One region of the Sphingopyxis sp. 22461 genome, then DNA from elsewhere that is predicted to be linked to it. Evidence: predicted binding sites of a transcription regulator. Region 1 holds the regulator's gene; each other region holds the start of a gene.
What was found. The regulator LexA, encoded in region 1, represses DNA repair genes until DNA is damaged. The targets are predictions, from matches to a motif close to GTTCCNCNCTTGTTCT.

Region 1 (10,321 bases):
ACCGCGCGCTGGCCCGGCTCCAGTCGCGACTGATCGGCGTCAACAACCGTGATCTCCGCACCTTCGAAACCGACCTCGCCGTCACCGAACGTCTTGCAAAGCTGGTCCCGCCGGGCACCCTGCTCGTCGGCGAAAGCGGTATCGCGAGCCATGCCGACTGCGAAAGATTGGCGGAGAGCGGTGTCCGTGCCTTCCTCGTTGGCGAAAGCCTGATGCGCCAGGATGACGTCACGGCGGCAACGCGCCAGCTGCTCACGGGCGCCGCGGCGTGACGCGGCCGACGCACCTCGACGAAAGCGGGGCTGCGTCGATGGTCGATGTCGGCGCCAAACCGGCGACGCAGCGTCGCGCGGTCGCCGGTGGGCGGATCACCATGTCGCCGTCCGCGCTCGACGCAATCCGCAGCGGCAATGCGCCGAAGGGCGACGTACTCTCGACCGCACGCATCGCCGGGATCATGGCCGCAAAACGCACCGCCGACCTCATCCCGCTTTGCCATCCGCTCGCGTTGACTAAGGTCGGCATCGATTTCGCGTGGGAAGACAGCGGCATATCGGTCATTGCTACCGCGCAGACGACGGGCCCAACCGGGGTCGAGATGGAAGCGCTCACCGCGGCGTCGGTCGCGCTGCTCACGCTTTACGACATGGCAAAGGCGCTCGACCGCGCGATGATACTCGGCGACATCCGCCTGCTCGAAAAGAGCGGCGGGCGCTCGGGCGACTGGCGCGCCGAATGAGCGGGCTGCTTCCCGTCGAGGAAGCGCAAGCCCGGCTGCTCGCGCTGCGTGCGCCGCTAGCGAGCGAAAATATCGCCTTTTCCGAATCGCTTGGCCGTTATCTTTCAAGCGATGTCATCGCTGTGCGCGACCAGCCCTCCGCGCCGCTGTCGGCGATGGACGGCTATGCGATCCGTTTCGACGATCTGCCCGGGCCATGGTCGGTCATCGGCGAGGCGGCCGCCGGGACCGCACCCGACAGCATTGTGAAAGCCGGCGAGGCGATGCGGATTTTCACCGGCGCGATGCTTCCTGACGGCGCCGACACGGTGATCGTCCAGGAAGACGTCACCCGCGACGGCGCGCGGCTAACCCTGAAGGGCGATGGTCCCGGCACGCGCGGCCGCCACATTCGCGCGCGCGCCGCCGATTTCGCCGCGGGCGATTGCCTGCTGCCGGCGGGCACGCGCCTGACCCCGGGCGCCATCGCCGCGGCGGCGATGAGCGGTGCCGGCCAGCTTGCCGTCGGCCGCCGTCCGCGCGTCGCGATCCTCACCACCGGCGACGAACTCGTCCAGCCGGGACACCCGCTCGCCCCCGGCCAGATTCCCGACAGCAACGGCGCGATGCTCGCCGCGATGCTCGTCGGCGAGGTTGCCGAAACGATCCTGCCGCACCATCTCCGCGACGACCGGGCGACACTTGCAAAAATTCTCAAGGAGTTGGCGCGACGTCACGACGTCATCGTCACCGTCGGCGGCGCCTCGGTCGGCGATCACGACCATGTCCGCGGCGCGCTCGAAGACGCCGGCGGCCAGCTCGATTTCTGGAAAATCGCGATGCGCCCGGGCAAACCGCTGATCGCCGGCACGATCGGCGATGCGATCCTGCTCGGCTTGCCCGGCAATCCGTCGTCGGCCTATGTCACCGCGACATTGTTCCTTCTCCCGCTCGTCCGCCACCTTGCCGGCGCGCGCGATCCTTTTCCCGCCGTGCACCGGGCACCGCTCGCCGCGGCGCTGGCCGAGGGTGGGACGCGCCGCGACTATCTTCGCGCGCGACTCGAGGGCGGGCAGCTAACTCCGCGCTTCGGGCAGGAAAGTGGGCTCACGCTGCCGCTTGCATCGGCCAATGCCTTGTTGATCCGCGACATTGGCGCGGCGGCGCGCGCGGCAGGCGACATGGCGGACTATATCGTCATCGCTTGACAAGTTCCGCTTTGTTCCACTATCGTTCTCAATATGTCCGGAACTGGCATCATGGAGAACGACCGATGTTGACCGCAAAGCAGCATGAGCTGCTCCACTTCATCCAGGAACGTCTCGACACGAGCGGCATCTCGCCCTCGTTCGAGGAGATGAAGGAGGCGCTGGGCCTGAAGTCGAAATCGGGCATACATCGCCTGATAAGCGCCTTGGAAGAAAGGGGCTTTCTCCGCCGCCTGCCCAACCGCGCACGCGCGCTCGAGGTGCTCAAGGTGCCCGAGGCTGCGAAAGCCACGACGCCGGGACGTGAAAATGTCATCCCGCTCCGCAAGGCGCCCCCGGCACTCAAGCCGATCGCGGCCAACGACATCATCGAGGTTCCGCTGCACGGCAAGATCGCAGCAGGCGTACCGATCGAGGCGTTCGAGGATCACAACAATCTCGCCGTCCCCGCCGCGCTGCTCGGTTCGGGCGAACATTATGCGCTCGAAGTGTCGGGCGACTCGATGGTCGAGGCGGGCATTTTCGACGGCGATTATGCGCTGATCCAGAAAGCCAGCACCGCGCGCGAGGGCGATATCGTCGTCGCGCTGGTCGACGGGCAGGACGCAACGCTCAAATATTTCCGCCGCGAAGGGCAGATGATCCGCCTCGACCCGGCGAACGCTGCCTATGAACCGCAGCGCTACCCCGCCGACCGCGTCATCGTGCAGGGGCGCCTGTCGGGATTGCTTCGTCGTTACCACTAAGCTGCTGCGGCAAGCGCCAAGGATGCCCGTCGCCCGCTTTGAGCGTGGCGACGGCTTCGGGCTTTTCGCCCAGATAGAGCGCCAGCCCGCCGCTTGTCGCGAGGCTGTCGCGATCGATCGTCATCCAGCGCCCCGCGCACTCGTGCGGTAACCAGCGGTCGCTGATCACGACGTCGGCGGCTGTGCAGGCCGCCGCCATTTCCGCACCCTCGATCCGGTCGCGGCCACGCGAGGCGAGGATGATGCGCCGCGCAGCGCCCTCGCCTTGGCTCCAGCGGCAGAAATCGCGATTGCACTCGACATGATCGAGTTCGGTAAGGGCGGCGAGCGGAGCATCGACCCCGGCGGCCTCGGCCATGCTGTCGCGCACATAGTCGCCCGCCTTGTCGCGGAGCAGCGCATAGCTGCCATCGGGCATCGCGGCGGCGATATGGCGGCCGTCGCCGGTGACAAGCAGGTCGGGGCGCGGCTGGACAAGCAGCGCCGCCATGCCGATCGCCAGCGGCACCGCGCCGATGCGGCGCCACCCTGTCTTCCAAAGCAGCAACCAAAGCCCTCCGAATACCGCCAAGGCAAAACCCCAGCGCGGAAAGCCCGGCATCATGGCGACCGCACCCGGCGCATCGGCGACACCGTGCGCCAACCCGATCAGTGCGAGCAGAGCCTGTTCGGTAATCCACCAGAAGGGCGCGCCGAGCCCCACGCTGTCGAACAGCAAGGCGAGCGCCTCGGCGGGCATGATGACAAAGGTTGTCAGCGGTATCGCGACCACATTGGCGAGCGCGCCGTACAGCCCCGCCTTGTGGAAATGGAACAGCGCGATCGGCGCGAGCGCGATTTCGACGACAAGGCCGGTAAGGAGCAATCCCGCCACGCCGCGTCCCAAGCGGATCACCATTGCCTCATCCCGCCGGGCGAGGAAGGCGTGCATCGGCCGACTTTCATGCAGCGCAATGATCGCGGTGACCGCTGCAAAGCTCAGCTGGAAGCTTGGCCCGGCGAGCGACTCGGGGCGCCAGATCAATACGATCAACGCGCCCGCGGCCACCAGCCGCAGCGTCAGCGCCTCACGGCCCATAAGAAAAGCGATGAGCACGAGCAGCGCGGCGATGAACGAGCGCAGGGTCGGTACCTCGGCCCCGGCGAGCAACGTATACCCGCCGCCGGCGAGCGCCCCGGCGGCCGCGGCGAGGGGCAGGACATAGCCCGCCAGTGCGAGCCTCTGGCTGAGCGCGAGGAGCCGCATCGTGAGCAACATCGCAAAACCGACCACGGCGGTCACATGCAACCCGCTGATCGACAGAAGATGCGCCAGTCCGCTGCGGCGCATCGCCTCCTCGTCCGCTTCGCTGATAGCGCCGCGATCGCCTGTCACCAGCGCCGCAGCAATGCCTCCTGGAGATCCGTCGATCTGGTCGTGGATATGCGCGCTAAGCCGCGCTCGCAGCGGCGGGGTTACGGCGCCTTTCGCCGGTACGCGCGAAACTTCGCCCAGCACTGTCCCGACGGCCCCGATCCGGTCGAACCAAGCTCGCTGCGCAAAATCATATCCGCCCGGCAGGCTCGCGGTCGGTGGCGGCATCAGACGCGCCCTGACCCCAATCGTTTCGCCGTCGGTAAGGGTTGCCGCCTGCTCGCTGCGCAGGGTCAATCGCACGCGCGGCGGCAGGTCGGAACGGTTCTGCGGCAGAGCGAGAATGCGAATTTGGCCCTTGGCGGGCAGCGGCTCGGCGCGCTCGACGATCGCGGAAAATTCGGTCACCACCGGTCCCGCCAGAACCGGCGCCGCGACCCAGACGGCGCGTGTCCAGATGAGCAGCACGCCCGCCGCCATCACGCTGCATCCCACGACAACAAGCCGTCCGAGGCGGCTTTGCCAGCCGATCAGCAGGCCCGCGCACAGGCCGCCCGCGAGCAAGAGCAGCAACCCGATCCAGTGCGCCGTCGCGGGTAGCGCGAACCAGGCTGCGATACCGGCGCCGAGCGCGACCGGCAGCCAGAGCCCGATCCGCTCGCGCTCGGCTTCCAGCCGCGTTTCGAACGCGTTACCTGCACCGCGCCAGATACTTGTCCAGCGCGCGGCAATGGGCGTTTGAAGCTGCCTTGTCGCCATGCTAGGGGCACCCCCGATCCCCGCCCAGAATGGCGGCAAATTGAGTGAAAGAGGCCATGGTGGCAACCGAAAACCAAACCAAAGTGGCAGAAGCGAATCCCGAGGCAAGCGGCGCCGACGTGGTGACGCGTTTTGCGCCCTCGCCGACCGGTTTCCTGCACATCGGCGGCGCGCGCACCGCCTTGTTCAACTGGCTGTTCGCGCGGCATCATGGCGGGAAATTCCTGCTTCGCGTCGAGGATACCGATCGTGCGCGTTCGACCGACGCGGCGATCGACGCGATCATCGACGGGATGCAGTGGCTCGACCTCGACTGGGATGGCGAGACGGTGTTCCAGTTTGCGCGCGCGCCGCGCCATGCCGAGGTTGCGGCGGAACTGCTCGCGAAAGGCGAAGCCTATCGCTGCTACCTGACGCAGGACGAACTCGCCGCGATGCGCGCCGAGGCGCAGGAAAAGCGCCTGCCCTTCCGCGTCCGCAGCCCTTGGCGCGACCGCGACGACGGCGACCCGTCGGTTCCGCACGTCATCCGCCTGCGCGCGCCGCAGGACGGCGCGGCGACCATCGCCGATAAGGTTCAGGGCGATGTGACCGTCCAGAACGCCGAACTCGACGATTTCGTCCTGCTGCGCAGCGACGGCACGCCGACCTATATGCTCAGCGTCGTCGTCGACGATAATGATATGGGCGTGACGCATGTGATCCGCGGTGACGACCATCTCAACAACGCGTTCCGCCAGCTCGCGCTGATCCGGTCGATGAACTGGCGCGAGCCGGTCTATGCGCATGTTCCGCTTATTCACGGCGCCGACGGCGCGAAGCTGTCGAAACGCCATGGGGCGCTCGGGGTCGACGCGTATCGCGATGAAATGGGCTATCTGCCCGAAGCGGTGAACAATTACCTCCTCCGCCTCGGCTGGGGACATGGCGACAATGAAATCATCAGCCGCGCGCAGGCGACCGAATGGTTCGACCTCGCGCATGTCGGCCGCTCGCCGTCGCGTTTCGATTTCAAAAAGCTCGAGAATCTGAACGGCCATTATCTCCGTGAGGCTGGCGATGCCCGGCTCGCCGATCTGGTGGCGCCGCGGGTCGAAAAGCTGGTCGGCCGCGCGCTGGACGGCGCCGATCGCGAACTGCTGACGCGCGCAATGGAGTCGCTGAAACCCCGCGCCAAGACGCTCGACGAAATCGCCGATGGCGCAATTTTCCTGTTCCAACCCGACCCGTTGCCGGTGGACGAAAAGGCGGCCGAGGTGCTAAGGGCCTCGCCCGAAGGCCTGCTTGCCGCGGTGACAGAGCGGCTGCGCGGGCTGAACGACTGGACGATAGAAGAGCTGGATGCGGCCGTGCGCGCCGAAGCCGAAGCCGCCGAACTGGGGCTCGGAAAACTCGCGCAACCCCTACGCGCTGCACTAACCGGCCGAACCATTTCCCCAGGAATTTTCGACGTGCTGCTGTTGCTCGGACGAGATGTCAGTCTGGCCCGACTTGACGCAGCGCAACATTATCCGGCAGGGGCGTAGCCACTCTCTCTCCCCGCTGTCAGTACAGGGAATAAAATATGACCGACACCGCGAAAATCACGCTGGGCGACACGACCGTCGACAGCCCTGTCCTGTCGGGCACCGTCGGCCCCGACGTCGTCGATATCCGCAAATTCTACGCCCAGACCGGCGCCTTCACTTACGATCCCGGCTTCACCTCGACCGCGAGCTGCGAATCGCAGATCACCTATATCGATGGCGACGAGGGCGTGCTGCTGCACCGCGGTTATGCGATCGGCGATCTCGCCGAACATTCGAGCTTCATGGAAACCTGTTACCTGCTGCTCAACGGCGAACTGCCGAATGCGCAGGAACTGGCCGATTTCGACACGACGATCACGCGCCACACGATGCTGCACGAACAGCTCGCGACCTTCTATCGCGGTTTTCGCCGCGACGCGCACCCGATGGCCGTCATGTGCGGCGTCGTCGGCGCGCTCAGCGCTTTTTATCACGACTCGACCGAGATCCACGATCCGCACCAGCGGATGATCGCCAGCCACCGCCTGATCGCAAAAATGCCGACGATCGCCGCGATGGCTTACAAATATTCGGTCGGCCAGCCCTTCGTCTATCCCGACAATTCGCTGAGCTACACCGGCAATTTCCTGCGCATGACCTTCGGCGTGCCCGCGGAACCGTATGAGGTGAACCCGGTCGTCGAACGCGCGCTCGACCGTATCTTCATCCTCCACGCCGATCACGAACAGAATGCGTCGACCTCGACCGTCCGCCTCGCGGGTTCGTCGGGCGCCAATCCCTTCGCGTGCATCGCCGCGGGCATCGCCTGCCTGTGGGGCCCCGCGCATGGCGGTGCAAACGAAGCCGCGCTCAACATGCTGCGCGAAATCGGCCGCCCGGAACGCATTCCCGAATATATCGCGCGCGCGAAGGACAAGGACGATCCGTTCCGCCTGATGGGCTTCGGTCACCGCGTCTATAAAAACTACGATCCGCGCGCGACCGTGATGCAGAAGACGGTGCGCGAAGTTTTCGAAGCGCTCAAGGTCAACGACCCGGTGTTCGAAGTGGCGTTGCAGCTTGAGGAAATGGCGCTCAACGATCCCTATTTCATCGAGAAGAAGCTTTTCCCGAACGTCGATTTCTATTCGGGCGTGATCCTGTCGGCGATCGGTTTCCCGACGACGATGTTCACCGCGCTCTTCGCGCTCGCCCGCACCGTCGGCTGGGTCGCGCAGTGGAACGAAATGATTTCGGACCCCGCGCAGAAGATCGGCCGCCCGCGTCAGCTCTACACCGGCGCGGCGCATCGTCCGTTCGTCCCGGTGGGCCAGCGCTAAGCGCTCAAAGATCGGAAATTTCGAGCGGCGGCGCAGGCGACTGTGCCGCCGTTTCGATTCAGGCTTCGCGCGCCGGCAGGCTCAGCGTAAAGCGCGCGCCCTGGCCCGGCGCGCTGTCGACGGTCAGTTCGCCGTCCATCGCGCGCGCCAGGCGGCGGGCGATATAGAGGCCGAGGCCCGAACCGCCGCTGTCGGTGCGGCCGAGCCGCTCGAACTTCTCGAACACCACGGCCTGCTGCTCGGCGTCGATCCCCTGCCCCTGGTCGGCGACGGTGACCATCGCGCGGTCGCCGTCACGGTCTACGCGGATCCATATCTGCGAATTATCGGGCGAGTAGCGGATCGCATTGCCGAGCAGGTTGAGCAGCACCTGCAAAACGCGGCGAAACTCGCCGGTGGCCGGCGCCCGGTCGTCGGTCCGCGGCGCATCGATGCGGATGCCCTTTTCCTCTGCCTTCATGCCGAGCAGGCCCACCGCGCGGCGCGCCAGATCGCCCAAGTCGATTTCGTCGGCGGCCGCCTTGAACCCGGGCCGTTCGATATTCTGAAGATCGGCCAGATCGTCGACGAGGCCGAGAAGGTGCCGCCCCGCATGCGCAATATCGCCGGCATAGCGCGCATAATCGGCGCGGATCGGGCCGTCGAACTGCCCCGAAATCGTCTCCGCCGTCGCGATGATGCGGCTCAGCGGGCCGCGCAGCGCGCCATCGATGCGGCGGCCGAACTGCGGATCGGACAGCGGGAGCGATCCGAACGCCGGATCGACGAGCGCCCCGCCCCCCTTCGGTTCGGCGGGCACCTGATCTTCGGCGACGACCGCAAGCCCGCGAAACCCCGTGAAACGCCCCGTGGCGTCGAACAAGGCTTCGCCCGACAAAGTCATCGCGATACCCGCCGCCTGCACGCGCTGGCTTTCAAAGCGCGACTGGCGCGCGAGCGCGCGCAAGACAGGAAAGCGCCCGTCTTCGTCGGGCTGGAGCTCGAACAGTTCCGACAGCGAGCGGCCTTCCCAACCGCCCGGAATGGCGGGCGCATCGGGCGCGGCGTGCAGCGCTACCAGGCGCAGCTGTTGGTCGCATTCCCACGTCCAGCTTTGCGGTACGGCGGCGCTGTCGGCAATCACAGGCACCTGCGGCTGCATCACCGGGCGTGTACGCCAGTCGCTGATCTCGAGACTCGCGCCGTCTGCATCGGGCGTGATGCGGACGAGCGCGTGGATGTCGCTATGGTCGTCGGCGGCGTATAGGGGCCGGCTGATGTCGCGGTGAAGCCGCTGCGCCAGCGCGACGAGCCGCGCGAGGTGCGGCAGCGCGAGCGGCTTATCGAGCCCCGCGCCCGCACGCTGCTGCAGGCGCAACAGCGGCGCATCGGCGCTGACCAGCACCCCCGACCGATCGATCCGGCCCCGGATGATGCGCTCACTCATCGCTGCTCGCATCGGCCACCGCGCGTGCGGGCAGCATAACCAGCGACGCCTCGATCGGCGCCAGCGCCGCGTGATCGAGGCGCAGCGGTGCGAGAAGCGATGGCAGCGCGGCGCTTTCGGCGGTCAGGAGCGTCATCGCCATATCGTCATAGGCGCGGCGGTGCGCCGCCGCGGCGAGAGCGATCAGCGTCGGCCAATTGTGGCGTGCGATCGCCGCGGCCGCCGCGGCGGGCAATGCAGCACCCAAAACCTCGTAATAGGCATGTCCGGCGTCCGCCATACCGGTTTCGTCGGCCTGCCGTTCGATCGCGATGCGGACCGCATCGCCCAGATCGGCGGCACGTCGCTTGTCGCCGCTCACCTCGGCCAGCCGCCACGCGGCGATATCGAGCAGCAAGGCGCGGAAAGTTTCGCCGTCGAGATCGGCGATCGCCAGCGCCGGGTTGCCCAGCGCGTCGAAGCGGCGGCGGTCGGCGATCTGCAGCGCGAGATAAGCGCGGTCGATATCGGACAGCGGCACGCTCTCCGCTGGCGCATCGGCGTGGGCTGTTTCGGGTTCGGACAGAACCGGCGGCGGGCTGGTTCGTTGCCCCGATTGCTCGCGCCAGCGATGCTCCTCGGCGCGCGCGAAACAAACGCCCGCCAGCCGCGCGGCGCATGGCAATCCGCCGCGAAGCCACTCGTTCCACAGGAGGCCCGGATCAATACGGGGATCGAGCCTTGCCGCGACATCGACGACCAGTCGGCGCGCGACGCCCAAGGACAGCGCGCGCTGCTCCTCGGTGAGCCGCCCGGCAGCCGGCGCGGCCAGATAGCCCGCCAGTTCGCGCAGGCGCGCAGACAGCGTCGGCGACGGCGTCTCGGTGCCGGGAGAGGAGACGGATTCACTCATGCGTATCCGCCAATAACAGCATAGCGTTAATAGGCGTTAAACCTTCAAACGCATATGTTTTAACGTGTTTCCGGGCGCCGCGCGAGGCGCAGCCAGAGCAGGATCTGGAACAGCGCGAGCAGAGGCAGGATCGCAAACATCAGCGGTGCGAAGCCGAACAACAGCGCGGGGGCGAGCATGATCCACGCCTGATCGGCGTCGGGAAGCAGCCAATGGAATCGCCGGCGCTCGCCCGAATCCTCGTAAAGCCAGCGCGCGAGCAGGATCGTCGCGGCGAGGCACGGCGCCATCGCGGCCTCCGAAAACAGCGGCATTTTGTGCTCCGGACCGGCGAGCGACAGGAGCCACGGGAAAATGGCGAGCAGCACCC
Region 2 (10,321 bases), on a different contig from region 1:
AAGGATAGTCCACCGCTTCCTCGCCACTACGGCGCTTCAGATAGGGATGAACCATGTCCCCTTCGATCGGCCCCGGCCGGACGATCGCGACCTGAATGACAAGGTCATAGAATTCCCGCGGGCGCAGCCGTGGCAGCATGTTGATCTGCGCGCGGCTTTCGACCTGAAAGACGCCGATGCTGTCACCCTTGCAGAGCATGTCATAGACGGCCGAATCCTCTTCGGGGACTGATTTGAGGTCGTGATCGCCCAGATCGTGGAGCCGCATCAGGTCGAAACATTTGCGGATACAGGTCAGCATCCCGAGCGCGAGGACATCGACCTTCATCAAGGCGAGTTCGTCGATGTCGTCCTTGTCCCATTCGATGAAGGTGCGGTCCTCCATCGCGGCATTGTGGATGGGCACCGTCTCGTCGAGTCGGTCCTCGGTCAGCACATAGCCGCCGACATGCTGCGACAGGTGGCGCGGGAAGGTGAGCAGCTGCGCGACGATCCATTGCAGCCGCGCAATATCATCCAGCGCGGGGTCGAGGCCCGCTTCGATGAAGCGCTCGATGGGCATCTCGCTCCCCCAGCTGCCCCAGGTCGTGTCGGCGAGCCGCTGCGTGACATCCTCGCTGAGTCCCAGCGCCTTCCCGACCTCGCGCACCGCGCTGCGCGGCCGGTAATGGATCACCGTCGCGGCAATCCCCGCACGCCGCCGCGTGTAGCGGCGATAGACATATTGCATCACTTCTTCGCGCCGCTCGTGCTCGAAATCGACGTCGATATCGGGCGGCTCGCGCCGTTCCTCGGACAGGAAGCGCGTGAAGAGCAGGTTGTTGGCGATGGGGTCGATCGAGGTGATTTCGAGCAGATAGCAGACGAGCGAATTCGCCGCCGACCCGCGGCCTTGGCAGAGGATTGGGGGCTCCTGCGTCCGCGCGAATTTCACGATGTCGTGGACGGTCAGGAAATAGCAGGCGAAGTTGCATTTGCGGATGAGGGTGAGCTCTTCATCAAGCACCGCCTGCCAACGGTCGGGCAATCCGCCCGGATGAAGCTTGGTCGCAGCTTTCATCACCATATGTTCGAGCCAGCTTTGGGGCTCCCAGCCTTCGGGCACCGGCTCGTGCGGATATTCATATTCGAGATCGCGGAGCGAAAAGCCGATGCGGCCGAGTATCTTCGCGCTTTCGTCGACCGTTTCGGGGCAGGTGCGGAACAGACGCCGCATTTCCTGCGGGGATTTCAAATGACGTTCACCATTGGCGCGTAGCAGGCGGCCGGCATCGCTGAGGTTCGTGCCTTCGCGAATGCAGGTGATGACATCATGGAGCGGCCGCTGCGCGCGCGTGGCATAAAGCGCGTCGTTGGTCGCGAGCATCGGAATGCCGACGCGGTCGGCCAAGGCGCCCAGCCGCGAGAGGCGGCGGCGATCGCTGCCGCCTCTTGGCATCGTCGCACCCAGCCATAGCGAGCCCGGTGCGACCTCGGCCAGACGGCGCAGGATCACTTCATCCTTTTCGGACGCCATCGCGATCAGGATCATATCCTCGCAATGGACCAGCAGATTCTTGAGCTTCATCACGCAATCGCCCTTTGTGGTGCGGCGGTTGCCGATGGTGAGCATCCGGGTCAGTCGGCCCCAGCCATGGCGCGTGGTCGGATAGGCGATGATATCGGGCGTGCCGTCGTCGAAGACCAGCCGGGCACCGACGACGAGCTTGAAAGGGGGGAGCTCGATCCCTTCTTCCGCGGCATCCTCGCGCAGCTTGCGCAGCCCGGTCAGTGCCCGCACGACCCCCGCAACGCTGTTGCGGTCGGCGATGCCGATGCCCGTCATGCCGAGGTCGATCGCCTCCGCAACCATTTCGGCGGGATGCGATGCCCCGCGCAAAAAGCTGTAATTGGTCGCGGCGACCAGTTCGGCGAAACCGGTTTCGGGCGCCTCGCTCATGCGAAGACCCCGTGGATATACCAGCGCGGGTCGGGCTTTTCGTCGTAGAGGCCGTGGCGAAAGAGCCAGAAGCGGCGGCCCTGCGCATCCTCGACGCGGTAATAGTCGCGCGTCAGCCCGCCATTGTCGCGGCGGCGCCACCATTCGGCGGCGATACGTTCGGGCCCTTCGTAACGGCGGATCGCGTGCGTCGCGCGGCGCCAGCGGAAATGGTGCGGCGGGCCGTCGGGCACCTCGGCGATCACCTCGATCGGCTGCGGCGGATCGAAGAGGTGGAAGGGACGCGTCGGCGGCTCGCCTTCCTCGGGCGCGGGCCAGGCCAGCGGGAGCGGCGCGTCGGCCGCGGGCAGTTCGAGCTGCGCCTGTTCGGGGATATGCGTATCGGCAGGGCGCAGTCGCCGCACCCGCCCGCGTCCGAGCCGCGTCGTCAGCCGGTCGGCGAGTTCGTCCATCGCCGCGCCTTCGTTCGCCGTGCGGACCGCGCCGCCCTCCAGCTTCAACTGCGTCGCGGTCAACCGCTCGAGCCGCGGCACCGCGAGGCGGATCATGTCGAAACCGAAACCGGGGTCGAGCGGGTCGGCGAGGCTGTCCATACGCTCGGCGAACAGGCGCATCACCAGCCCCGTGTCGCGCGTCGGGTGGCCGGTTTCGATCGCGATGCTGCGCGCGAGGCCATCGCTGCGAAAGAAGGTCGCGCGGAAATGGCGCCCGCCCTTGCCGCGTTCGCCAAGCTCCTCGATCGCTTCGCCGGTGAGTTCGGCTAGCACTTTGGTGGCGTGCGCCGTGCTGCCGAGCGGCTCGGCGAAGCGGCGTTCGGCGACCACGGGCGGCAGGGCGATGCGCGGGGCGAGCGGGCTGGGCGCATCGCCGAGCAGGCGGCGCAGCGCCATCGCGGCGTCGGCGCCGAAGCGCGCGGCGATATTCGCCATCGGGCGGCTCGCGAGGTCGCCGATCGTCTTGAGCCCTGCGCGGACCAGCGCGGTGGTCGCTTCGGCTTCGAGTTCGAGCGCGGCGACGGGCAGGCGGCGGATCGCTTGCCGTTCGTCGGGGGCAGGGCGCGTCTGGTAGCGCGCGAGTGCGCGCGCGGCATCGGCGGTCGGACCGAGCGCGTGGCGCAAGGTCATGCCGAGCCGCGCGAGGCGTCTCTCGGCATCGCGCACGAGCTCCGCCTCACCGCCGTACAGATGTTCGGCGCCCGCGATGTCGAGGATCAGCCCGTCGGGTGCGTCGAGCGAGACGAGCGGCGAGTAGCGCGCGCAGCCCTGCGCGAGCCGGTCGAGCCAGTCCTGGTCGAGCACCGGGTCGTGCGGGACGACGGTAAGCTCGCCGATCTGTGCGCGCGCATCGGCGAGCGGCATGCCGGGGCGCAGCCCGACGCCCAGCGCCTCTGCATCGACGCTAGCGATCCTCATCGCACCGCGCTGCTTCTCGGCGAAGACGAGCGGCGCGTCAGGCGGCCGCGGCGCCGTGCGAAGCCATCGCTCGGCGGGCAGGAAGGGGAAGAAGAGCGCCAGATAGCGCCGCTTCGTCGGCATTTGGCCCAAAAGCTTTTTCGTCATGGTTCCAGTCCAGTCGCCAGCGGGCGGGCGCAGCGCCGCCGCGCCAGCGCAGCAATTCGAGGTCGAAGGCGGGCGCGCCGGGGGCGTTCGCTTCGAGCGCGTGCGAGGCGGCGGCGGCGACACTCCAGCGCGTCTCGGCGACGCTCGGCGCCGGCGCGGCATTGAGCCGGAGCATCAGCAAGATCGTCCCCGCATCGCGCGCGCCGAGCGCGAGGCGGCGCCCCGCGGTGAGGTCGAGCAAAGGGAATTTGCCCCAGCTTTCGACGATCACCGCCGCCGATCCCGCACAGCGGATCGCATCGTTCGCGCAGGCGAGCAGCATCTTCGGATCGGTGGTCTCGACGAGCAAAAGCCGGTCGGGGTCGCCGCCGAGCTCGGCAATACCGGGTGCATAGATATGGCCCGTGCGCTTGCCGGCATCGCTCGTGCGCAGCCAGATCAGCGGCGCCTTGCCGGGTGTGCGCAGCGCGATCAGCGCGGCGAAGGCGGCGGCGCTCGTCGCGTCGAGCGCATCGGCGGCGAAAAATTCATGGGTGCGCCCAATCATCAGGCCGCCGCCGATCGCGGCGTCGAAGGACGCGTGCCCGCTCGCCAGCCAGCCGTCGGCCCGGCGGCTTTCGAAACCGCCATTGGCGGCCAGCCGGGCGATGCGTTTGCGCAGCCCGGCGAGTTGGGAAGACGACTCGCGCATCATTTGTTCCTGATATGTTCTATTAGCGCGCGAGCGGGGTCGATTGTCAAGATGAGTCAGTCGCTCCCGTTCCGTCACCCCGGACTTGATCCGGCATCAATTCCGGCGGCGTGGTCGTGGACCCCGGATCAAGTCCGGGGTGACGAAGCTATTGGGGTGCAGGCGCGGCCGAACCCGCGCTGCTGTCGCCGCCCAGCGTACGGAACAGCGCGATTCGCGTGCTGACGAGCAGCAATTGCGTCCCGACCTCGCTCCGCCGCGCCGAATAGAGGCTGCGCTGCGCGTCGAGGCTGGAAAGGAAGCTGTCGACGCCGCCCTTGTAGCGCGCGTCGGCGAGCGTTGCGGTGTCGGTCGCGGCTTCGGTGTTCGCCGCCGCGGCGCGGGCGCGCTCGGAAATCGTGCCCTGCACCGCGAGCGCGTCGGCGACCTCGCGGAACGCGGTCTGGATCGCGCCTTCATAGCCCGCGAGCGCGGCGTCGCGCTGCGCTTCGCTGACTGCGACACCCGCGCGGCGGCCGCCGGCGTCGAAGATCGTCGCGGTCGCGTCGCCGCCCGCCGACCAGTTGAACGACCCGCTGTCGAACAGACTGCCGAGCGCATTGCTCGCAAAGCCGAGCAGCCCGGTGAGCGAGATCGACGGGAAGAGCTGCGCGCGCGCGACGCCGATGTCGGCGTTGGCGGCGCGCAGGCCATATTCGGCCTCGATCACGTCGGGACGGCGGAGCAGGATTTCGGAGCTGACCCCGGCGGGCAGCGACACGATCGCGGGCGTCACTTCGGTGAGGCTCGCGGGCAGCAGCGTCCGGTCGACATCGCCGCCGACGAGCAGGCGGATGAGATTCTCATCCTGCGCGAGCGCGGTCCTTTGCTGCGCGATCGAATCCTCGGCGGTCGCGAGGATCTGTTCGGCCTGGCGCAGATCGGTGCGCGGCGCGACGCCGCCGTCGAGCCGCGCCTTGGTCAGCCGCACGCTCTCGCGCGCATTGGTGGCGGTGTCCTCGGCGATTTTGAGCAGATCGCGGTCGGCGCCATAGGTCGCCCATGCGTCCGCGAGATTGGCGATCAGCGCTAGCCGCACGGTGCGCGACGCCGCCTCGGTGCCGAGCGCGCGATTGCGGTCAGCTTCGGTCGCGTTGGCGAGCTTGCCGAACAGGTCGAGTTCGAAAGCGGTGATGCCGCCGCGCAGCGAGAAATCGCCGCTGCCGTTCGTGTTGCCGCCGCCATCCGAATAGCCCGCGCCGGCGCTGATCCCGAGCTCGGGGAATTGCCCCGATCGCGTGACGCGCACCTGCGCGCGCGCCGCGGCGACATTGGCATAAGCGACGCGAAGGTCGCGGTTGTTCGCGAGCGCCTGATCGGTCAGCGACTGGAGTCGCGGATCGGTGAACACGCTTTTGTACGAGAGGATCGGCAGCGCCGCCTCGCTCTGGAGCAGATAGGCGTCGCCGGCGGGCCAGCTTTGCGGGACGGGCGGCGCCGGCAGCACCGTCTTCGGCGCGAGCGAGCAGCCGGCCAGCATCAGCGTACTTGCCAACAGGAGGGCGCGGGCGTGGATCATGCCGGCACCTCCGCCGCGCCTTCATCCTTGTTCTTGCCGAAGCGCGCGCGCGCCGCCGCGAGGCCGTCGCGCACGCCGCGGCGGACGAGGACGAAGAAGAGCGGGATAAAGAAGATCGCGAGGAAGGCGGCGGTGAGCATGCCGCCGATCACCGAGGTGCCGATCGCGACGCGGCTGTTCGCACCCGCGCCGGTCGCGATCGCGAGCGGCAGCACGCCGAAGATGAAGGCAAAGCTCGTCATCAAAATCGGGCGCAGGCGGATGCGCGCCGCAGCGATCGCAGCCTCGATCACGCGTTTGCCTTTGCGCTCTTCCTGCTCGGCGAATTCGATCATCAGGATCGCATTCTTCGCAGCTAACCCCATCGTCGTGAGCAGACCGATCTGGAGGTAGACGTCATTCTCGAGCCCGCGCAGATTGACGGCAAAGATCGCGCCGATCAGCCCGAGCGGAATGACCAGGATCACCGCGAGCGGGATCGTCCAGCTTTCATAAAGCGCCGCGAGGCAGAGGAAGACGACGAGCAGCGACAGGCCATAGAGCAAGGGCGCCTGTCCCGACGAGAGGCGCTCCTGATAGGAGGAGCCCGACCAGGCGACGCTGGTGCCGGGGATCTCGTTCGCCATCCGCTCCATCTCGTCCATCGCCTCGCCCGAACTGGTGCCCGGCGCGGGCTGGCCCGAGATTTCGAACGCGGGCACGCCCTGGAAGCGCGAGCTGCTGCTCGGCGTCGTCGACCAGCCGGTCTTGGCGAAGGCGGAGAAGGGCGACATTTCGCCGTCGGCCGAACGCACATACCATTGGCCGAGGTCTTCGGGCCGCGCGCGATAGGGGGCGTCGCCCTGGACATAGACGCGCTTGACGCGCCCCTTGTCGATGAAGTCGTTGACATAGCGTCCGCCCCACGCGGTCGCGAGCGTCGAATTCACATCGGCATTGTCGATGCCGTACGCCGTCAGCCGCTGCGTATCGATGTCGATCTTCAGCGTCGCGACGTCGGGCAGGTCGGACAGGCGCACCGAGGTCAGCTTCGGATTCGCATTCGCCGCGGAAAGCAGTTTTTCGCGTGCTTCGGCGAACTCTTCGCGGCTCATCCCGCTGCGGTTCTGAAACTGCATCGTGAAGCCCGACGAATCGCCGAGCCCGCGCACCGCGCCGGGGACGAGCGCAAAGATCTGCGCGTCGCGGAGGCCGCTCAGCGCCTTGCGCGCGCGTTCGGCGATCGCATCGGCGGTATTCTCCTTGCCCGGGCGGTCGTCCCAATGGGTGAGGTTGACGAAGCCCTGGCCGGTGTTCTGCCCCGAAGCGCCACCGCCGCCGCCGCCCGCGATCAGAAACAGCGCCTGCGTGTTCGCCTTTTCCGCGGTGAGCATATATTTTTCGATTTCGTCGCGCACTTCGAGCGTACGCGCCTGCGTCGCGCCCGCGGGCAAGCGAAATTGCACCGAAACGCGTCCCTGATCCTCGTTGGGCAGGAAGCCGCTCGGCAGGCGCAGGAACAGGACGACAAGCAGGACGAGCAGCACCGCGTAGATGCCGAGGAAGAGCCATTTGCGGTCGACGACCTTGGTAACGCTGCCGACATAGCGGTCGACCGACCGGTCGAAGCGCGTGTTGAAGCCGGTCTTGGCGCGTTCGAGCAAGGCACGCGCGCGCGGGAAGCGCCCGCCCTCGGCCGGTGCGTCGCCATGGCTCTTCGGCTTGAGTAGCGTCGAGGTCAGCGCGGGGCTGAGGATCAGTGCGACGAGCACTGACAGCGCCATCGCCGACACGATGGTGACCGAGAATTGGCGATAGATGACGCCGGTCGACCCGCCGAAGAAGGCCATCGGCAGGAACACCGCCGACAGCACGAGCGCGATCGCGATCAGCGCGACCTGCAGCTCCTTCATCGACTGGATTGTCGCGTCGCGCGCCGACATGCCGGGGTTTTCTTCCATCAATCGCTCGACATTCTCGACCACGACGATCGCGTCGTCGACGAGCAGCCCGATCGCGAGCGTCAGCCCGAACAGGGTGAGCGTGTTGATGCTGAACCCCAGCATATAGAAGATGGCGAAGGTACCGAGCAGCACGACGGGCACCGCGATCGCGGGGATCAGCACCGCGCGCCAGCTTTGCAGGAAGACGAACATCACAAGGATGACGAGCAAAATCGCCTCGAACAGCGATTTTTGCACTTCGCTGACCGACAGTTTGATGAAGGCAGTCGAGTCGTTCGCGTAGGAATAGGTGAGCCCGTCGGGGAAGTCGGCGGCGAGCTCCTCCATCCGCGCCTTGACCCGGTCGGCGGTCTCGAGCGCGTCGGACCCCGGCGACAGCGAAATCGACATGCCCGCGCCCGGATGGCCGTTGATCCGGCTGACGACGGCATAGCTTTCGGCGCCGATCTCGACGCGCGCGACATCCTTGATGCGCACCGTCGACCCGTCGGGCAGCGTCTTCAGCACGATATTCTCGAACTCGGGCACGGTCTGCATCCGCGACTGCGCGGTGACGGTCGCGTTGAGCATCTGTCCCTGCGGCGCGGGCAGGCCGCCGACGTCGCCCGCCGCGACTTCGCTGTTCTGCGCGGTGATCGCCGAAATCACGTCGCTCGGCATCAGCGATACCGCGGCGAGCCGCTGCGGATTGAGCCAGATGCGCATCGCGTGCGGCGCGCCGAAGATATTGACCTCGCCCACCCCTTCGACGCGCGACAGCGGGTCCTGGATGTTCGACGCCATATAGTCGGACACGTCCTGGTTCACGCGCGTGTTCGTCGAATCGTAAACGCCGACGAGCAGCAGCGTGTCCGAGTTCGACTTGGTGACGCGCACGCCCTGCTGCTGCACCTGTTGCGGCAGGCGCGAGACCGCCGATGCGATCTTGTTCTGGACCTGCACCTGCGCGATGTCGGGGTCGGTGCCCTTTTCGAAGATCGCGGTGATGTTCGCCTGCCCGCGCGAGCTCGATTGCGAGCTGAAATAGAGCAGGCCGTCGATCCCGGTCAGCTGCTGTTCGAGTACCTGCGTGACGCTGTTCTCGATCGTTTCGGCCGACGCGCCCGGATAGCTAGCGCGGATATTGACCTGCGCCGGCGCGATGTCGGGATATTGCTCGATCGGCAGCGAAAAGAGCGCGCCCGCGCCGCCGAGCATGACGATGATCGCCAGCACCCAGGCGAAGATCGGCCGGTCGATGAAAAGGCGCGACATAAGAGGTTATTTGCCCTTGGCTTGGGCGTCGCCGCCCTTCGGAGCACCGACGCGCTGCGCGCTGCTCGCGGGCACGGGGCGGATCGGCGCCCCTTGCCGCAGATTGCCGATGCCCTGCGTGATCACGCGGTCGCCGGGTTTCAGCCCGTCGGTGACGACCCAGTTGGCGCCCGAGGTGCGGTCGGCGACGATCTTGCGCCGCGCCGCCTTGTTGTCCTTGCCGACGAGATAGACGAAGGCCGACCCGTCGAAATCGCGCTGCACCGCGGCCTGCGGCAACAGGATCGCGGTCGGGTTCACCGCCTGGTCGAACAGCGCGGTCACGAACATGCCGGGCAGCAGGATGCCCTTGGGATTGGGGAAGCGCGCGCGCAGTGTGACGGTGCCCGTCGCCTCGTTGACCGTGACGTCGGAAAACTGGACGAGGCCGGCAAAGGGGTAGGCGCTGCCATCCTCCATGCGCAGGCGCACCGAGGTGCTGCCCGCGGTGACCCCGCCGCTTTCGATCGCCTGGCGCAGCGTGGTGAGCTCGGCGCTCGACTGCTGCATGTCGACATACATCGGATCGGTCTGCTGGATCACCGCGAGCGGGCTCGCCTGGCTCGCGCTGACGAGCGCGCCGGGGGTCGCGAGGCTGCGGCCGATGCGGCCGCTGATCGGCGCGGTGATCGTCGCAAAACGCAGGTTAATGCGCGCGGTTTCCAGCGCGGCGCCATTCTGCGCGACCGCGGCGCGCGCCATCCGCGCCTGCGCCAGCGCGTCAGTGTAATCCTGCTCGGCGACCGCCTGCATCTTGGCGAGCGGTTCGAGCCGCCGCGCGCGTTCGTCGGCGGCCTGCGCGCTCGCGCGGGCGCTCGCGAGGTTCGCGGCGGCCTGGTCGACCCCCGCCTGATACAAGCTCGCGTCGATCTGGTAGAGCGGCTGGCCGGCGCGCACAAAGCCGCCTTCGGTGAACAGGCGGCGGCGGATCAGGCCATTGACCTGCGGGCGCACTTCGCTCGTCTCGAACGCGACGGTGCGTCCGCCGAGCGACGACGTCACCGGCACCGGCTCGACCTTGACGGCGACATAGCCGACCTCGGGCGCGCCGCGGCCATTTTTGCTTTCATCCTGACCCGAGCAGGCGCCGAGCGATAGAGCCGCGGCACACAGCACTCCGGTCAGCGACAGCGACCTTTTGTCCAGCATAGTTGGTTGTTCTCGTATCGGTTCGCCGGGAGGCGGGGGAGGTTGCGTCCTTTCAACCCATTGGATTGCGCCATGCAAGCGCAATGCGGGCGATGCGACAAATTACGACAATTTTTCTACCGCGGCCCATCGCCACCTGAGTTGTCATACAAGAGGGCAGTTGTCATACAATTTTTGCTTGACATGGGC
Region 3 (10,321 bases), on a different contig from region 1:
GAGCGCAATCACCTGGCCCTCGCCCGCGGTGGCGCCATAGCCGGTGAATTCGGTGCTGCCATTGGCTTCGGCGAGGTCGAACCAGATTTCCTCCGACGCCTTCTGCCCGCTGCCCTTCCACGCCGCGCGCGCCGCCGCCTTCTGCTGCGCCATCGCGGCATCGAACCCGGCGCGGTCGACCGCGATGTCCTGCGTGCGCAGCGCATCCTCGGTCAGATCGTAGGGAAAGCCGAAGGTGTCGTAGAGCTTGAACGCGACATCGCCGGGCAGCGTCGCGCCCGCGGACATCCCGACCGTCGCCTCGTCGAGCAGGCGCAGTCCCTTGTCGAGCGTCTGGCGGAACTTCGTTTCCTCGCGCTCCAATGTCTCGGCAATCAGCGGCTGTGCGCGGATCAGCTCGGGATAGGCGGCGCCCATCTCGGCGGTCAGCGACGGCAGCAGCCGGTACATCAGCGGATCCTTGGCGCCGAGCAGATGCGCATGGCGCATCGCGCGGCGCATGATCCGGCGCAGCACATAACCGCGGCCTTCGTTCGACGGCAGTACGCCGTCGGCGACAAGGAAGCTCGATGCGCGCAGGTGATCGGCGATCACGCGGTGGCTCGCCTGCGTCGCGCCTTCCGCCGGCACGCCGGTCAGGTCAACCGATGCGGCGATCAGCGCCTTGAACGTGTCGGTGTCGTAATTGTCGTGGACGCCCTGCAGGACCGCGGCGACGCGCTCCAACCCCATGCCGGTGTCGATGCTCGGCCGCGGCAGGTCGACGCGGTCGCCGGGACCGCGCTGGTCATACTGCATGAACACCAGGTTCCAGATTTCGACGAAGCGGTCGCCGTCTTCCTCGGGCGATCCCGGGGGGCCGCCCCAGATATGGTCGCCATGGTCATAGAAGATTTCGCTGCACGGCCCGCACGGACCCGTGTCGCCCATCGACCAGAAATTGTCGCTCGTCGCGATGCGGATGATCCGCTCTTCGGGCAGGCCCGCGATCTTCTTCCACAGGTCGAACGCCTCATCGTCGGTGTGATAGACGGTGACGGTCAGCCGCTCGGGCGCAAGGCCCCAGGTCTTGGTGACCAGCGACCAAGCGTGATGGATCGCCTGTTCCTTGAAATAGTCGCCGAAGGAGAAATTCCCCAGCATTTCAAAGAAGGTATGATGCCGCGCGGTGAAGCCGACATTGTCGAGGTCGTTATGCTTGCCGCCGGCGCGCACGCACTTCTGCGACGACGCCGCAGTGCTGTAGGGGCGCTTTTCCAGCCCGGTGAAGACATTCTTGAACGGCACCATGCCCGCGTTGACGAACATCAACGTCGGGTCGTTGTACGGCACCAGCGGCGCCGACGGTTCGATATGGTGGCCGGTCCCCGCGAAATAGTCGAGGAACGAGCGGCGAATGTCATTGGTCGATGTCATGCGCGCGAATTAGGGATTTTGCGGCGATGCGACAAGCCGGTTCGTGTCGATGACGATCATCGGGCCAATCGGTCAGAAGTTGGTCGCGATCCCCTTGCCCAGATAGCAGGGCAGTTCGCGCAGCACATCGGCCTTGGGGACCCCGTCTTCGATCAGGTTGGCGGGCACTTCGGAGGTGTCGGTCCGCACCACCGTCCAGCCCGCAACCGGCGTCGCGCGGTGGACGACGACATAACCGCAATCCATCGTCTTGTCCGCGCGATCGCCGCGGAAATCGAAGGCCGCGTAAAGCCCGGCGGGCTGGCCCGCGGGGTCGAGATACCAGCTGAGGCGCAAGATGCGGATCGTGCCGTCGGCCCACAGCCCGGCACGCTTGCGCTTGTTCATTTCCCATTCGAGCCGCGGGTTCGACGCCTGGAACGAAAGGCGCAGCATTGCATAGGCGCTCGCATAATCGCGCTTCGCCAGCGCCATCGTATAGGTGGCAAGCCGATCGATCGCGCCTTCCTCGTCGGCCGGGGTGGGCGCGAAGGTCACGCCTTCGGGCGCGGTGACCTCGCGCTCGACTTCAGGAGCGACCACCGGCGGCGCAGCAAATGCCGCTGGGATAGGGAGAAGCCAAGCGGCCGCCACGAGCAGGCGGTGGCGGCGCACCCGGCGATCAATAGCCATAATAGGCGCCGCCCTTTTCGCGCGCGCGCTGCCAGGCGGGGCGGACATGACACGCGTTCACAAAGCTCGCGAGCTTCGGATAGCGCGGCGCCATGCCCTGCATGATCGCGATTTCGGCGGGGAAGCTCAGCATGATGTCGGCCGCCGACAGGCTGTCGCCGATGAAATGCCCATTTTCGCCGACGCGGCTTTCCATATAGGCGAAATGCGAATCGAGCTGCTGCGAAATGCGCGGCTCGATCGGCGCGGCGGCTTCGCCAAGGCGGGCGGTATAGATGCGCAGCAGGATCGGCGTCATCGCCGACCCTTCGGCGAAATGCAGCCATTCGAGGTGGCTGATATGATCGTCGCTGCCGCGTTCGGGGACCAGATGCCCGCCGCCGTGCCGCTCGCACAAATATTCGGTGATCGCGCCCGATTCGGTAATCACGCGACCATTGTCCTCGATCACCGGCGACTTGCCGAGCGGGTGGACCGCGATCAGTTCGGGCGGCGCGAGGTTGGTCACCGGATCACGGTCGTAATATCGGATCTCGTACGGCGCACCGATCTCTTCGAGCAGCCACAGGATGCGCTGCGAGCGGCTGTTGTTCAGATGATGGACGATCAGGCTCATGGCGCTCTCCTCAAAGGGTCAATTCTTGTAAGTACCGTTGCGGTCGATCAGCGCCGCCAGTTCGCGCACCAGCTTGGCGCCAAGGATCGCGGTGACATCGCCGATATCGCGGCCGGGATGAAGTTCGACGATATCGGCGCCGACGATCGGCGCCGTCTGCTTGTGTAATACGGCAAGCATCTCGCGTACCGTCAGCCCGCCCGGCTCGGGATGCGCGACCCCGGGCGCCGCCGACGGGTCGAGCCCGTCGAGATCGATCGAGATATAGAGCGGTCCATCGAGCACCGGCACGGTATCCGCGGTAAAACCGGCCATCGGGATAATCTCGACCCCGAAGCGCGCCGCCTGTTCGCGGCAATGATTGTTGAGCGTGCGGATGCCGACCTGCACCAGCCGCTTGGCGTGGCCCGCCTCGCAGATGCGGGCAAAGGGCGAGGCGTGGCTGCGCGGGTTGCCCGCGAAATCGTCGTAGAGGTCGGGGTGCGCGTCGAAGTGGAGGATCGTTACCGGCCCGAAGCAGGTTGCCGCGGCTTCGACGAGCGGGAAGGTCACCGCATGATCGCCGCCGAGTGCGAGCGGAACTTCTCCATCTTCGCGCACAATGGCCAGATAGCGGCGGATCGCCGCGTCGTCGCTCGGCGTATCTTCGGTCAGCGGGAGGTCGCCGTCGTCGGTGAGCGCGATGTCGGTGCCGATTTCGGGGCCGAGCTCGCTCGCCATATTGCCGCGGTCGCTCCACAGCGCAGCGCGGATCGCCGCGGGGCCAGCGGCGGCGCCGCGTTCGAAGCTGCTGTTGATGTCGGTGGGAAGACCGAAGAGGCGGATCGCGGGCATGGCGCGTTGTACCCGCTTGCGGTCGTCAGGCAAGGATCAACGGCAGGCGGGCCGACCTGTGGGGAGAGTATACAGGTCCAAGGGGCATTGGGGCCCGCCGCCGTTTCCCCGGCCGGTCCGCCGAAGCGAACCGGCCGGATGGCTATCAATTGTCGTCGTCGCCCTCGTCGTCGGGGCCGGCCATCATTTCTTCGGCGACCGCCTCGGTGCGGCCGCGGATCGCGGTTTCGAGCCGGTCCATCAGTTCGGGATTGTCCTTGAGGAAGGTTTTCGAATTTTCGCGGCCCTGCCCGATGCGGATCGAATCATAGCTGAACCACGCGCCCGATTTCTCGACGATGCCGGCCTTGACGCCCAGATCGAGAATCTCGCCGATCTTCGAAATGCCCTGTCCGTACATGATGTCGAATTCGACCTGCTTGAACGGCGGCGCGACCTTGTTCTTCACGACCTTCACGCGCGTGGTATTGCCGACGATCTCGTCGCCATTCTTGATCTGGCCGGTGCGGCGGATGTCGAGACGGACCGACGCGTAGAATTTGAGCGCGTTGCCGCCGGTCGTGGTTTCGGGGTTGCCGTACATCACGCCGATTTTCATGCGCAGCTGGTTGATGAAGATCACCATGCAGCGCGAGCGGCTGATCGAGCCGGTGAGCTTGCGCAGCGACTGCGACATCAAACGTGCCTGAAGCCCGACGTGGCTGTCGCCCATTTCGCCTTCGATTTCGGCGCGCGGAACGAGCGCGGCGACCGAATCGACGACGAGCACGTCGATCGCGTTCGAGCGCACGAGCGTGTCGACGATTTCGAGCGCCTGTTCACCCGTGTCGGGCTGCGACACGATGAGTTCGTCGATGTTGACGCCAAGCTTGCGGGCATAGACGGGGTCGAGCGCATGTTCGGCATCGACAAAGGCGACGGTGCCGCCGCCCTTCTGCGCCTCGGCGAGCGTGTGCAGCGCGAGCGTCGTCTTCCCCGAGCTTTCGGGGCCGTAGATTTCGATGACGCGGCCGCGCGGCAGGCCGCCGACGCCGAGCGCGATATCGAGGCCGAGCGAGCCGGTCGAGATCGACTCGACCTGCATCGTTTCCTTCGAGCCCAATTTCATTACCGAGCCCTTGCCGAACGCGCGATCGATCTGCGCGAGCGCGGCGTCGAGCGCCTTCTGCCTGTCCGTGTTGTTCACTGATTTCCCCGATTCGACGAGTGACAATTGTCCGGCCATTTGCCGTCCTTTCCAGCTCTAGAGCGACAGCAGAAGCATCGCAACGCCGGAACTATGTGCCACATTTGTTCTCATGGAACAAGTAGGGAACAAATTATTTTCGTCGTCGCCGCGAAGGCAGGGGCCGCAATCGACTTTACGCAAGGTTGCCAGCGGCCCCCGCCTTCGCGGGGGCGACGGTCAATCAGAACCAAACTCGTCCAGTGCCGCCTCGATATCGCTGATCCGGAACGGCTTGGTGATCAGCTTGCGATGCGCGTGCGCGGCCGGAATGACGTCGCCGCCCCCCGAGGTGAAGGCAAAGGGAATGCCGCGTTCGGCGAGCGCGTCGGCGACCGGCCAGCCTTTTTCCTCGCCGAGGTTGATGTCGACGAGCGCCCCGGCGAGCGGCTCGGCGGCGATGAGCGCCAGCGCCTCTTCGTTGCTCGTCGCCTGCGCGGGTTCGGGAAGGTCGAGCGCGTCGAACATGTCGGCGAGCATCATGCCGATCAGCACATCGTCCTCGACGAGCAGGATGCGGTTATTACTGGCCATTGGACACCCGATGCGCAGCCTCGTCGAGCGCCGCCGACGTCGCCTCGGCGAGTTGTGCGACTGAAAAAGGTTTCGGCAGGAAGGCGACATCGTCGATGTCGATCGACTGGCGGAGCTGCTCCTCGGCATAGCCCGACATGAACAAGACCGGCAGGTCGGGCCGCTTGGCACGCATCGCGCGCACCATCGCCGGACCGTCCATCGTCGGCATCACAACGTCGCTGATGATCAAATCGACCTTCTCCATTTGCGCAAAACGCTCAAGCCCCTCCTCGCCCTGCGAGGCGGTGACGACGCTATAACCCGCGCGGGTCAATGCGCGTTCCGCAACCGCACGCACCATATCCTCATCCTCGACGAGCAGGATCGTTCCGGTGCCCCACTGGCTCTTCTTGGGCTTGGCAGGCGGCGGCACGACGACGGGGGCATCGCCCTCGGCACGGTGGACGGGCAGATAGATAAAGAAGCTCGTCCCCTGCCCCGGCTTGCTTTCGGCGAAGATATAGCCTGCCGATTGCTTGATGATCCCATAGACGGTCGAGAGCCCGAGCCCGGTCCCCTTGCCGACATCCTTCGTCGTAAAGAAAGGCTCGAAAATCTTGGGCAGCACATCGGCGGGAATGCCGGTGCCGGTGTCGCTGACTTTCAACGCGCAATAATCAGCGGGCGGCATGAATTCATTGCCCATCTGCCGGACGTCGGCGGCCGACACCGGATAGGTTTCCATGGTCAGCGTCCCGCCGCCCGGCATCGCGTCGCGCGCATTGACCGCAAGGTTGATGATGACCTGTTCGAGCTGCCCCGGATCGGCGCGCACCGCGCCAAGGCCGCGGCCGTGATGCACTGCCAGTTGGACCGTCTCACCGATCAGGCGTTTCAAGAGATGCGACACTTCGGAAATCACATCGGGCAGTTGCAAGATCTGCGGGCGCAACGTCTGCTGCCGCGAGAAGGCGAGCAATTGCCGCGTCAGGCTGGCGGCGCGATTGGCGTTGCTGCGGATCTGCTGGATGTCGTCATAGTCGCTGTCGCCCGGCGTATGGCGCATCAGCATCAGATCGCACGCGCCGAGAACGGCGGTCAGGATATTGTTGAAATCATGCGCGACGCCGCCGGCGAGCTGCCCGACCGCTTGCATCTTCGACGCCTGCGCCACCTGCTGCTTCAGGCGCGATTCCTCGCTCGAATCCTTCAGACTCAGCAGCACCGCGGCCTCGCCCAGTCCGCGCACACCCACGATCCGCATCGACACCGGATCGCCGCTTTGCCCCGCGAGCCGGATCGAGAGGTCACCGCCGACTTGCTGGCCGCTGCTGTGGCGACGGATCATATCGGCGAGCGCGCCCTTGTCCTCACCGACGACGATGTCGCCCGGATAACGCGGCATCTTGCCTTCGGGAAGATTAGCTGCCCGAACGAATGCCCGGTTCACATAGAGGAAGCGCCCGTCGCGATCGACCATGGCGAGACCAAAGGGAAGCAATGAGAGCAGGGTTTCGACGTAGGTCTGCGCGGTGCCACGGTCGGTGGGGCCCATTTCCTCATCGAGCATCGCGAGCAGCATCGGCGTGTTGCTGTCGGCGGGCGCGAGCGGAATCTGGATCAGGCGTACCGGCGTCGCGCGATCGCCCTCGCGCGCGAAATAGAGCGCGCCGGCGTCGTCGAGCCGGATCATCGGCGCAACATCGCGGCCGGCATAATGGACCGCATCATCCTCGCCCAGCGCGCGGAGGAGGAATGCCTTGTTCGCGACGCGCAGCCGCCCCTCGGCGCTGACGAGCGCGGCCATCACCCCCGCATGGCCGAGCGTGCGGCCTGCGGGACCGTCGAGATGGCGAAGGATTTCCGAAACGAGGTCGAGCCGCTCGATCGCCGAGAAGCGCCAGACGAGATAATCCTCCGACTGCCCCGTGCGCGTCACCTGCGCGCGCAGTTGCAGCGGGCCGACCGCGATATCGTCGACGGACCCTTCGCCGTCGCGCCAGGCGATGCGGCCGGCATTTTTCAGCAGTTCGGCGCCGCGCCCTTCGAGCGGCAGGCCGGGCGGCGTGACGAAGCCGCCCATCCAGGTGCCGAACAGATCGTTCGCGCAGACCATCCGGCCGCCGCGATCGGTAACCGCAATCGCGACATCGTCGTGATTCACCGCCTGACGCAGCATCGTCCAGTCGGGCGCGACCGCCTCGCCCGTCACCGCCGCCGGGAACAGCCGGCGCGCGAGGAGCGCCCCGCCCGCGGCGACCGCAAGCCCGGCGAGGAAACCGACCGCCAATATCGCATCGCGCGTCGCCCAGAACAGCAATGCGGCGGACAGCAAAGCCAGCCCGCCGAGCACTGCCTTGTCGACCGGCGACAGGCCCGCGGGGGCCGATAAAGGCCCGGCGGGCCCCGCCCCCCTGATGACATCACCATCAGCGGAGGACAGGCTTTGCGCGGTCAACGGTTATCTTTCTATTGGTGCATCACCAGATGCGGACGCGGTCTTTCGGCTCGAGATAGAGCTTCTGACCCTGCTTGATCTGATAGGCCTTATACCACGGGTCAAGATTGCGCGAGACCCAAGTCCGCTGGATCGAGGGCGAATGCGGATCGGTCGTGATGCGCTGCGACAGATTCTGCTCGCGATAGTTGCGCCGCCACACCTGCGCCCAGCCGAGGAAGAAGCGCTGGTCGCCGGTCAGCCCGTCGATCACGGGCGCTTCCTTGCCGCCAAGCGACTTCTTGTACGCGTCATAGGCGATCGTCAGGCCGGCGAGATCGCCGATATTCTCGCCGAGCGTAAAGGTGCCGTCGAGCTTTTCGCCGGGAAGCACTTCATACGCGTCATATTGCGCGATCAGCGCCTTGCCCGCCGCCTCGAACGCCGCGACGTCGGCGGGGGTCCACCAGTCGGCGAGTTTGCCGGTCTCGTCATATTTCGCGCCCTGGTCGTCGAAGTGATGGCTGATCTCGTGCCCGATCACCGCACCGATGCCGCCATAGTTGACCGCGGCGTCGGCGTGCGGATCGAAGAAGGGCGGCTGCAGGATCGCGGCAGGGAAGACGATCTCGTTCATCCCGAAATTGGCGTAGGCGTTGACCTCCATCGGGGTCATCCCCCATTCCCAGCGACGGATCGGACCGCCGAGGCGGCTGACATTGTCGTCGTGCGCGAACTGGTTGGCGCGCAGCTGGTTGCCGAACAGATCGTCGCCGCGGATTTCGAGCTTGCTGTAATCCTTCCAGCGGTCGGGGTAGCCGATTTTGGTCGTGAAATTGGCGAGCTTCTTCTTCGCCTTCACCTTCGTCCCGGGCTGCATCCACGTCAGCTTGCCGATGCGCGTGTCGAGCGCGGCAAGCACATTCTTGACGAGGACATCCATCGCCGCCTTGGTTTCGGGCGGGAAATATTTCGCGACATAATCCTGGCCGACGGCCTCACCCATATTGTTGGTGGTGAAGTCGACCGCGCGCTTCCAGCGCTCCTGCATCTGCGGCGTGCCCGATAGTGCGGTGCCATAGAAGGAGAAGGCTTCCTGCGCGACCGCGTCGGGCAGCACGCCCGCGAAGCCGTCGAGGCTGCGCACGAGCAGCGCGTCGCGGATCACGCCGATCGGCGCGTCGGCGAGCAGCTTGGCCTCGCCGGTGAAGGCGCTCGGCTGCGACACGAGGATCGAATCCTCATTGACGCCGATGCCGCGGATGAACGCCTGCCAGTCGAAGCCTGGCGCGGCCTTCGCAAGCTCGGCGATCGTCATCTTGTTATAGACTTTGGTCGCGTCGCTGCTGTCGTTCTTGTCCCAGTGGACGGTCGCGATTTGCTTTTCGAAATCATAGATCGCCTTGGCGCGCGCCGGCGCATCCTTTTCGCCCGCGAGCGTCAGGACATTTTCGAGGTGCTTCAGATAGGCGGCCTGCAGCTTGGTATTGCGTTCGCCGTCCTTCAGATAGAAATCGCGGTCGGGCATGCCGATGCCGCCCTGGAACATCGTGTAGATATAGACGTCAGGGTTCTTGTCGTCCTGTCCGACATAGCCGCCGAAGAAATGCTGGATGCCGCTGCGGTCGGCCTCGGACAGCAGCTTCGCGAGGCCCGCCTTGTCGACGGCGCGGACCTTGGTCAGCCACGGCTGGATCGGCGCGAGGCCCTTCGCCTCGACGGCGGGCGCATCGAGATAGGATGAGTAAGCGCGGCCGATCATGCTGTTCGGATCGCCCTTTGCGACGTCGAGGATTTCGCGCGTGCGCTTCTGCGACAGATCGGCGAGCGCGGTGAACATGCCATAGTTCGACTTGTCGGCCGGGATCTGTGCGTTCTTCGCCCAGGTGCCGTTGGCATAGGCATAGAAGTCGTCGCCCGGTTGGACGGTCTTGTCCATGCCGGTGAGGTCGAAACCGAAATCGCCGATCTCGGGCTTTGCCGTCGTTTCGGTGGCGGGCGCAGTGGCGGCCTTTTCCTTGGCGGTCGCCGGAACGGCGGCGAGCATCAATGCGCCAAGCGCGGCGGTCGCCATCAGGCGCGAAGAAATATGCAGAGTCATGATATTCCCCAGTTTTCGATATGAAGCGAAAATCCGCGCCGCGCTGGCACGGCGCAGATTAGCGATGCGACAGCTATACGCTTGCTATTTGGGGGTTCAACCGGCCGCGGTGTCGCTGGTCGATGCCTCATGTCGTTGGTCGCGCGCCCGCGCCAGTTTGCGCCGCCAGCGAAGGCGAATCCAATTGTCCCAGAAGATCGACGCCAAGACATAGCCTATGATCGCCGACACCAGCGAAATGACGAACAGTCCGGCGAGCATCGCGGGCGCAGCGTCCGAAAAGACCCAGCGCGCCCATTCGCCCGCCGACGCGCCATGCTCGATCATCGCCGAAAAGGTCGCGCTGTTGGCATGGAGCCCGAACAGCCAGTCGCCGAGCCACACCGACGCGAGGATGATGAACGGCGTCGTCACGGGATTCGACAGGAAGGTCATCGCCGCGCCGATCGGGATATTGGCACGAACGGGCAGCGCGAGCAGCGCGACACCGAGGATCTGGACGCC

Region 2: a site for LexA is predicted at 4,195-4,210, ahead of ACTJI5_RS18775 (ImuA family protein). Genes of this name have one in related genera too.
Region 3: a site for LexA is predicted at 4,839-4,854, ahead of recA (recombinase RecA). Genes of this name have one in related genera too.

Annotation. Positions count from the first base shown of each region.
Region 1 is NZ_JBQENY010000001.1:349,856-360,176, forward strand. It holds gene trpC (indole-3-glycerol phosphate synthase TrpC) at 1-272, shown strand, start outside; gene moaC (cyclic pyranopterin monophosphate synthase MoaC) at 269-739, shown strand; gene ACTJI5_RS01675 (molybdopterin molybdotransferase MoeA) at 736-1,926, shown strand; gene lexA (transcriptional repressor LexA) at 1,992-2,672, shown strand; gene ACTJI5_RS01685 (ComEC/Rec2 family competence protein) at 2,626-4,785, opposite strand; gene gltX (glutamate--tRNA ligase) at 4,842-6,311, shown strand; gene ACTJI5_RS01695 (citrate synthase) at 6,350-7,633, shown strand; gene ACTJI5_RS01700 (sensor histidine kinase) at 7,692-9,059, opposite strand; gene ACTJI5_RS01705 (hypothetical protein) at 9,052-9,951, opposite strand; gene ACTJI5_RS01710 (hypothetical protein) at 10,011-10,321, opposite strand, start outside.
Region 2 is NZ_JBQENY010000011.1:189,475-199,795, reverse strand. It holds gene ACTJI5_RS18785 (error-prone DNA polymerase) at 1-1,939, opposite strand, end outside; gene ACTJI5_RS18780 (Y-family DNA polymerase) at 1,936-3,474, opposite strand; gene ACTJI5_RS18775 (ImuA family protein) at 3,389-4,189, opposite strand; gene ACTJI5_RS18770 (efflux transporter outer membrane subunit) at 4,338-5,747, opposite strand; gene ACTJI5_RS18765 (efflux RND transporter permease subunit) at 5,744-8,944, opposite strand; gene ACTJI5_RS18760 (efflux RND transporter periplasmic adaptor subunit) at 8,951-10,132, opposite strand.
Region 3 is NZ_JBQENY010000013.1:17,650-27,970, forward strand. It holds gene alaS (alanine--tRNA ligase) at 1-1,416, opposite strand, end outside; gene ACTJI5_RS19660 (hypothetical protein) at 1,489-2,088, opposite strand; gene ACTJI5_RS19665 (glutathione S-transferase family protein) at 2,078-2,704, opposite strand; gene speB (agmatinase) at 2,723-3,571, opposite strand; gene recA (recombinase RecA) at 3,684-4,763, opposite strand; gene ACTJI5_RS19680 (response regulator) at 4,944-5,297, opposite strand; gene ACTJI5_RS19685 (response regulator) at 5,287-7,653, opposite strand; gene ACTJI5_RS19690 (M13 family metallopeptidase) at 7,760-9,817, opposite strand; gene ACTJI5_RS19695 (DUF2062 domain-containing protein) at 9,914-10,321, opposite strand, start outside.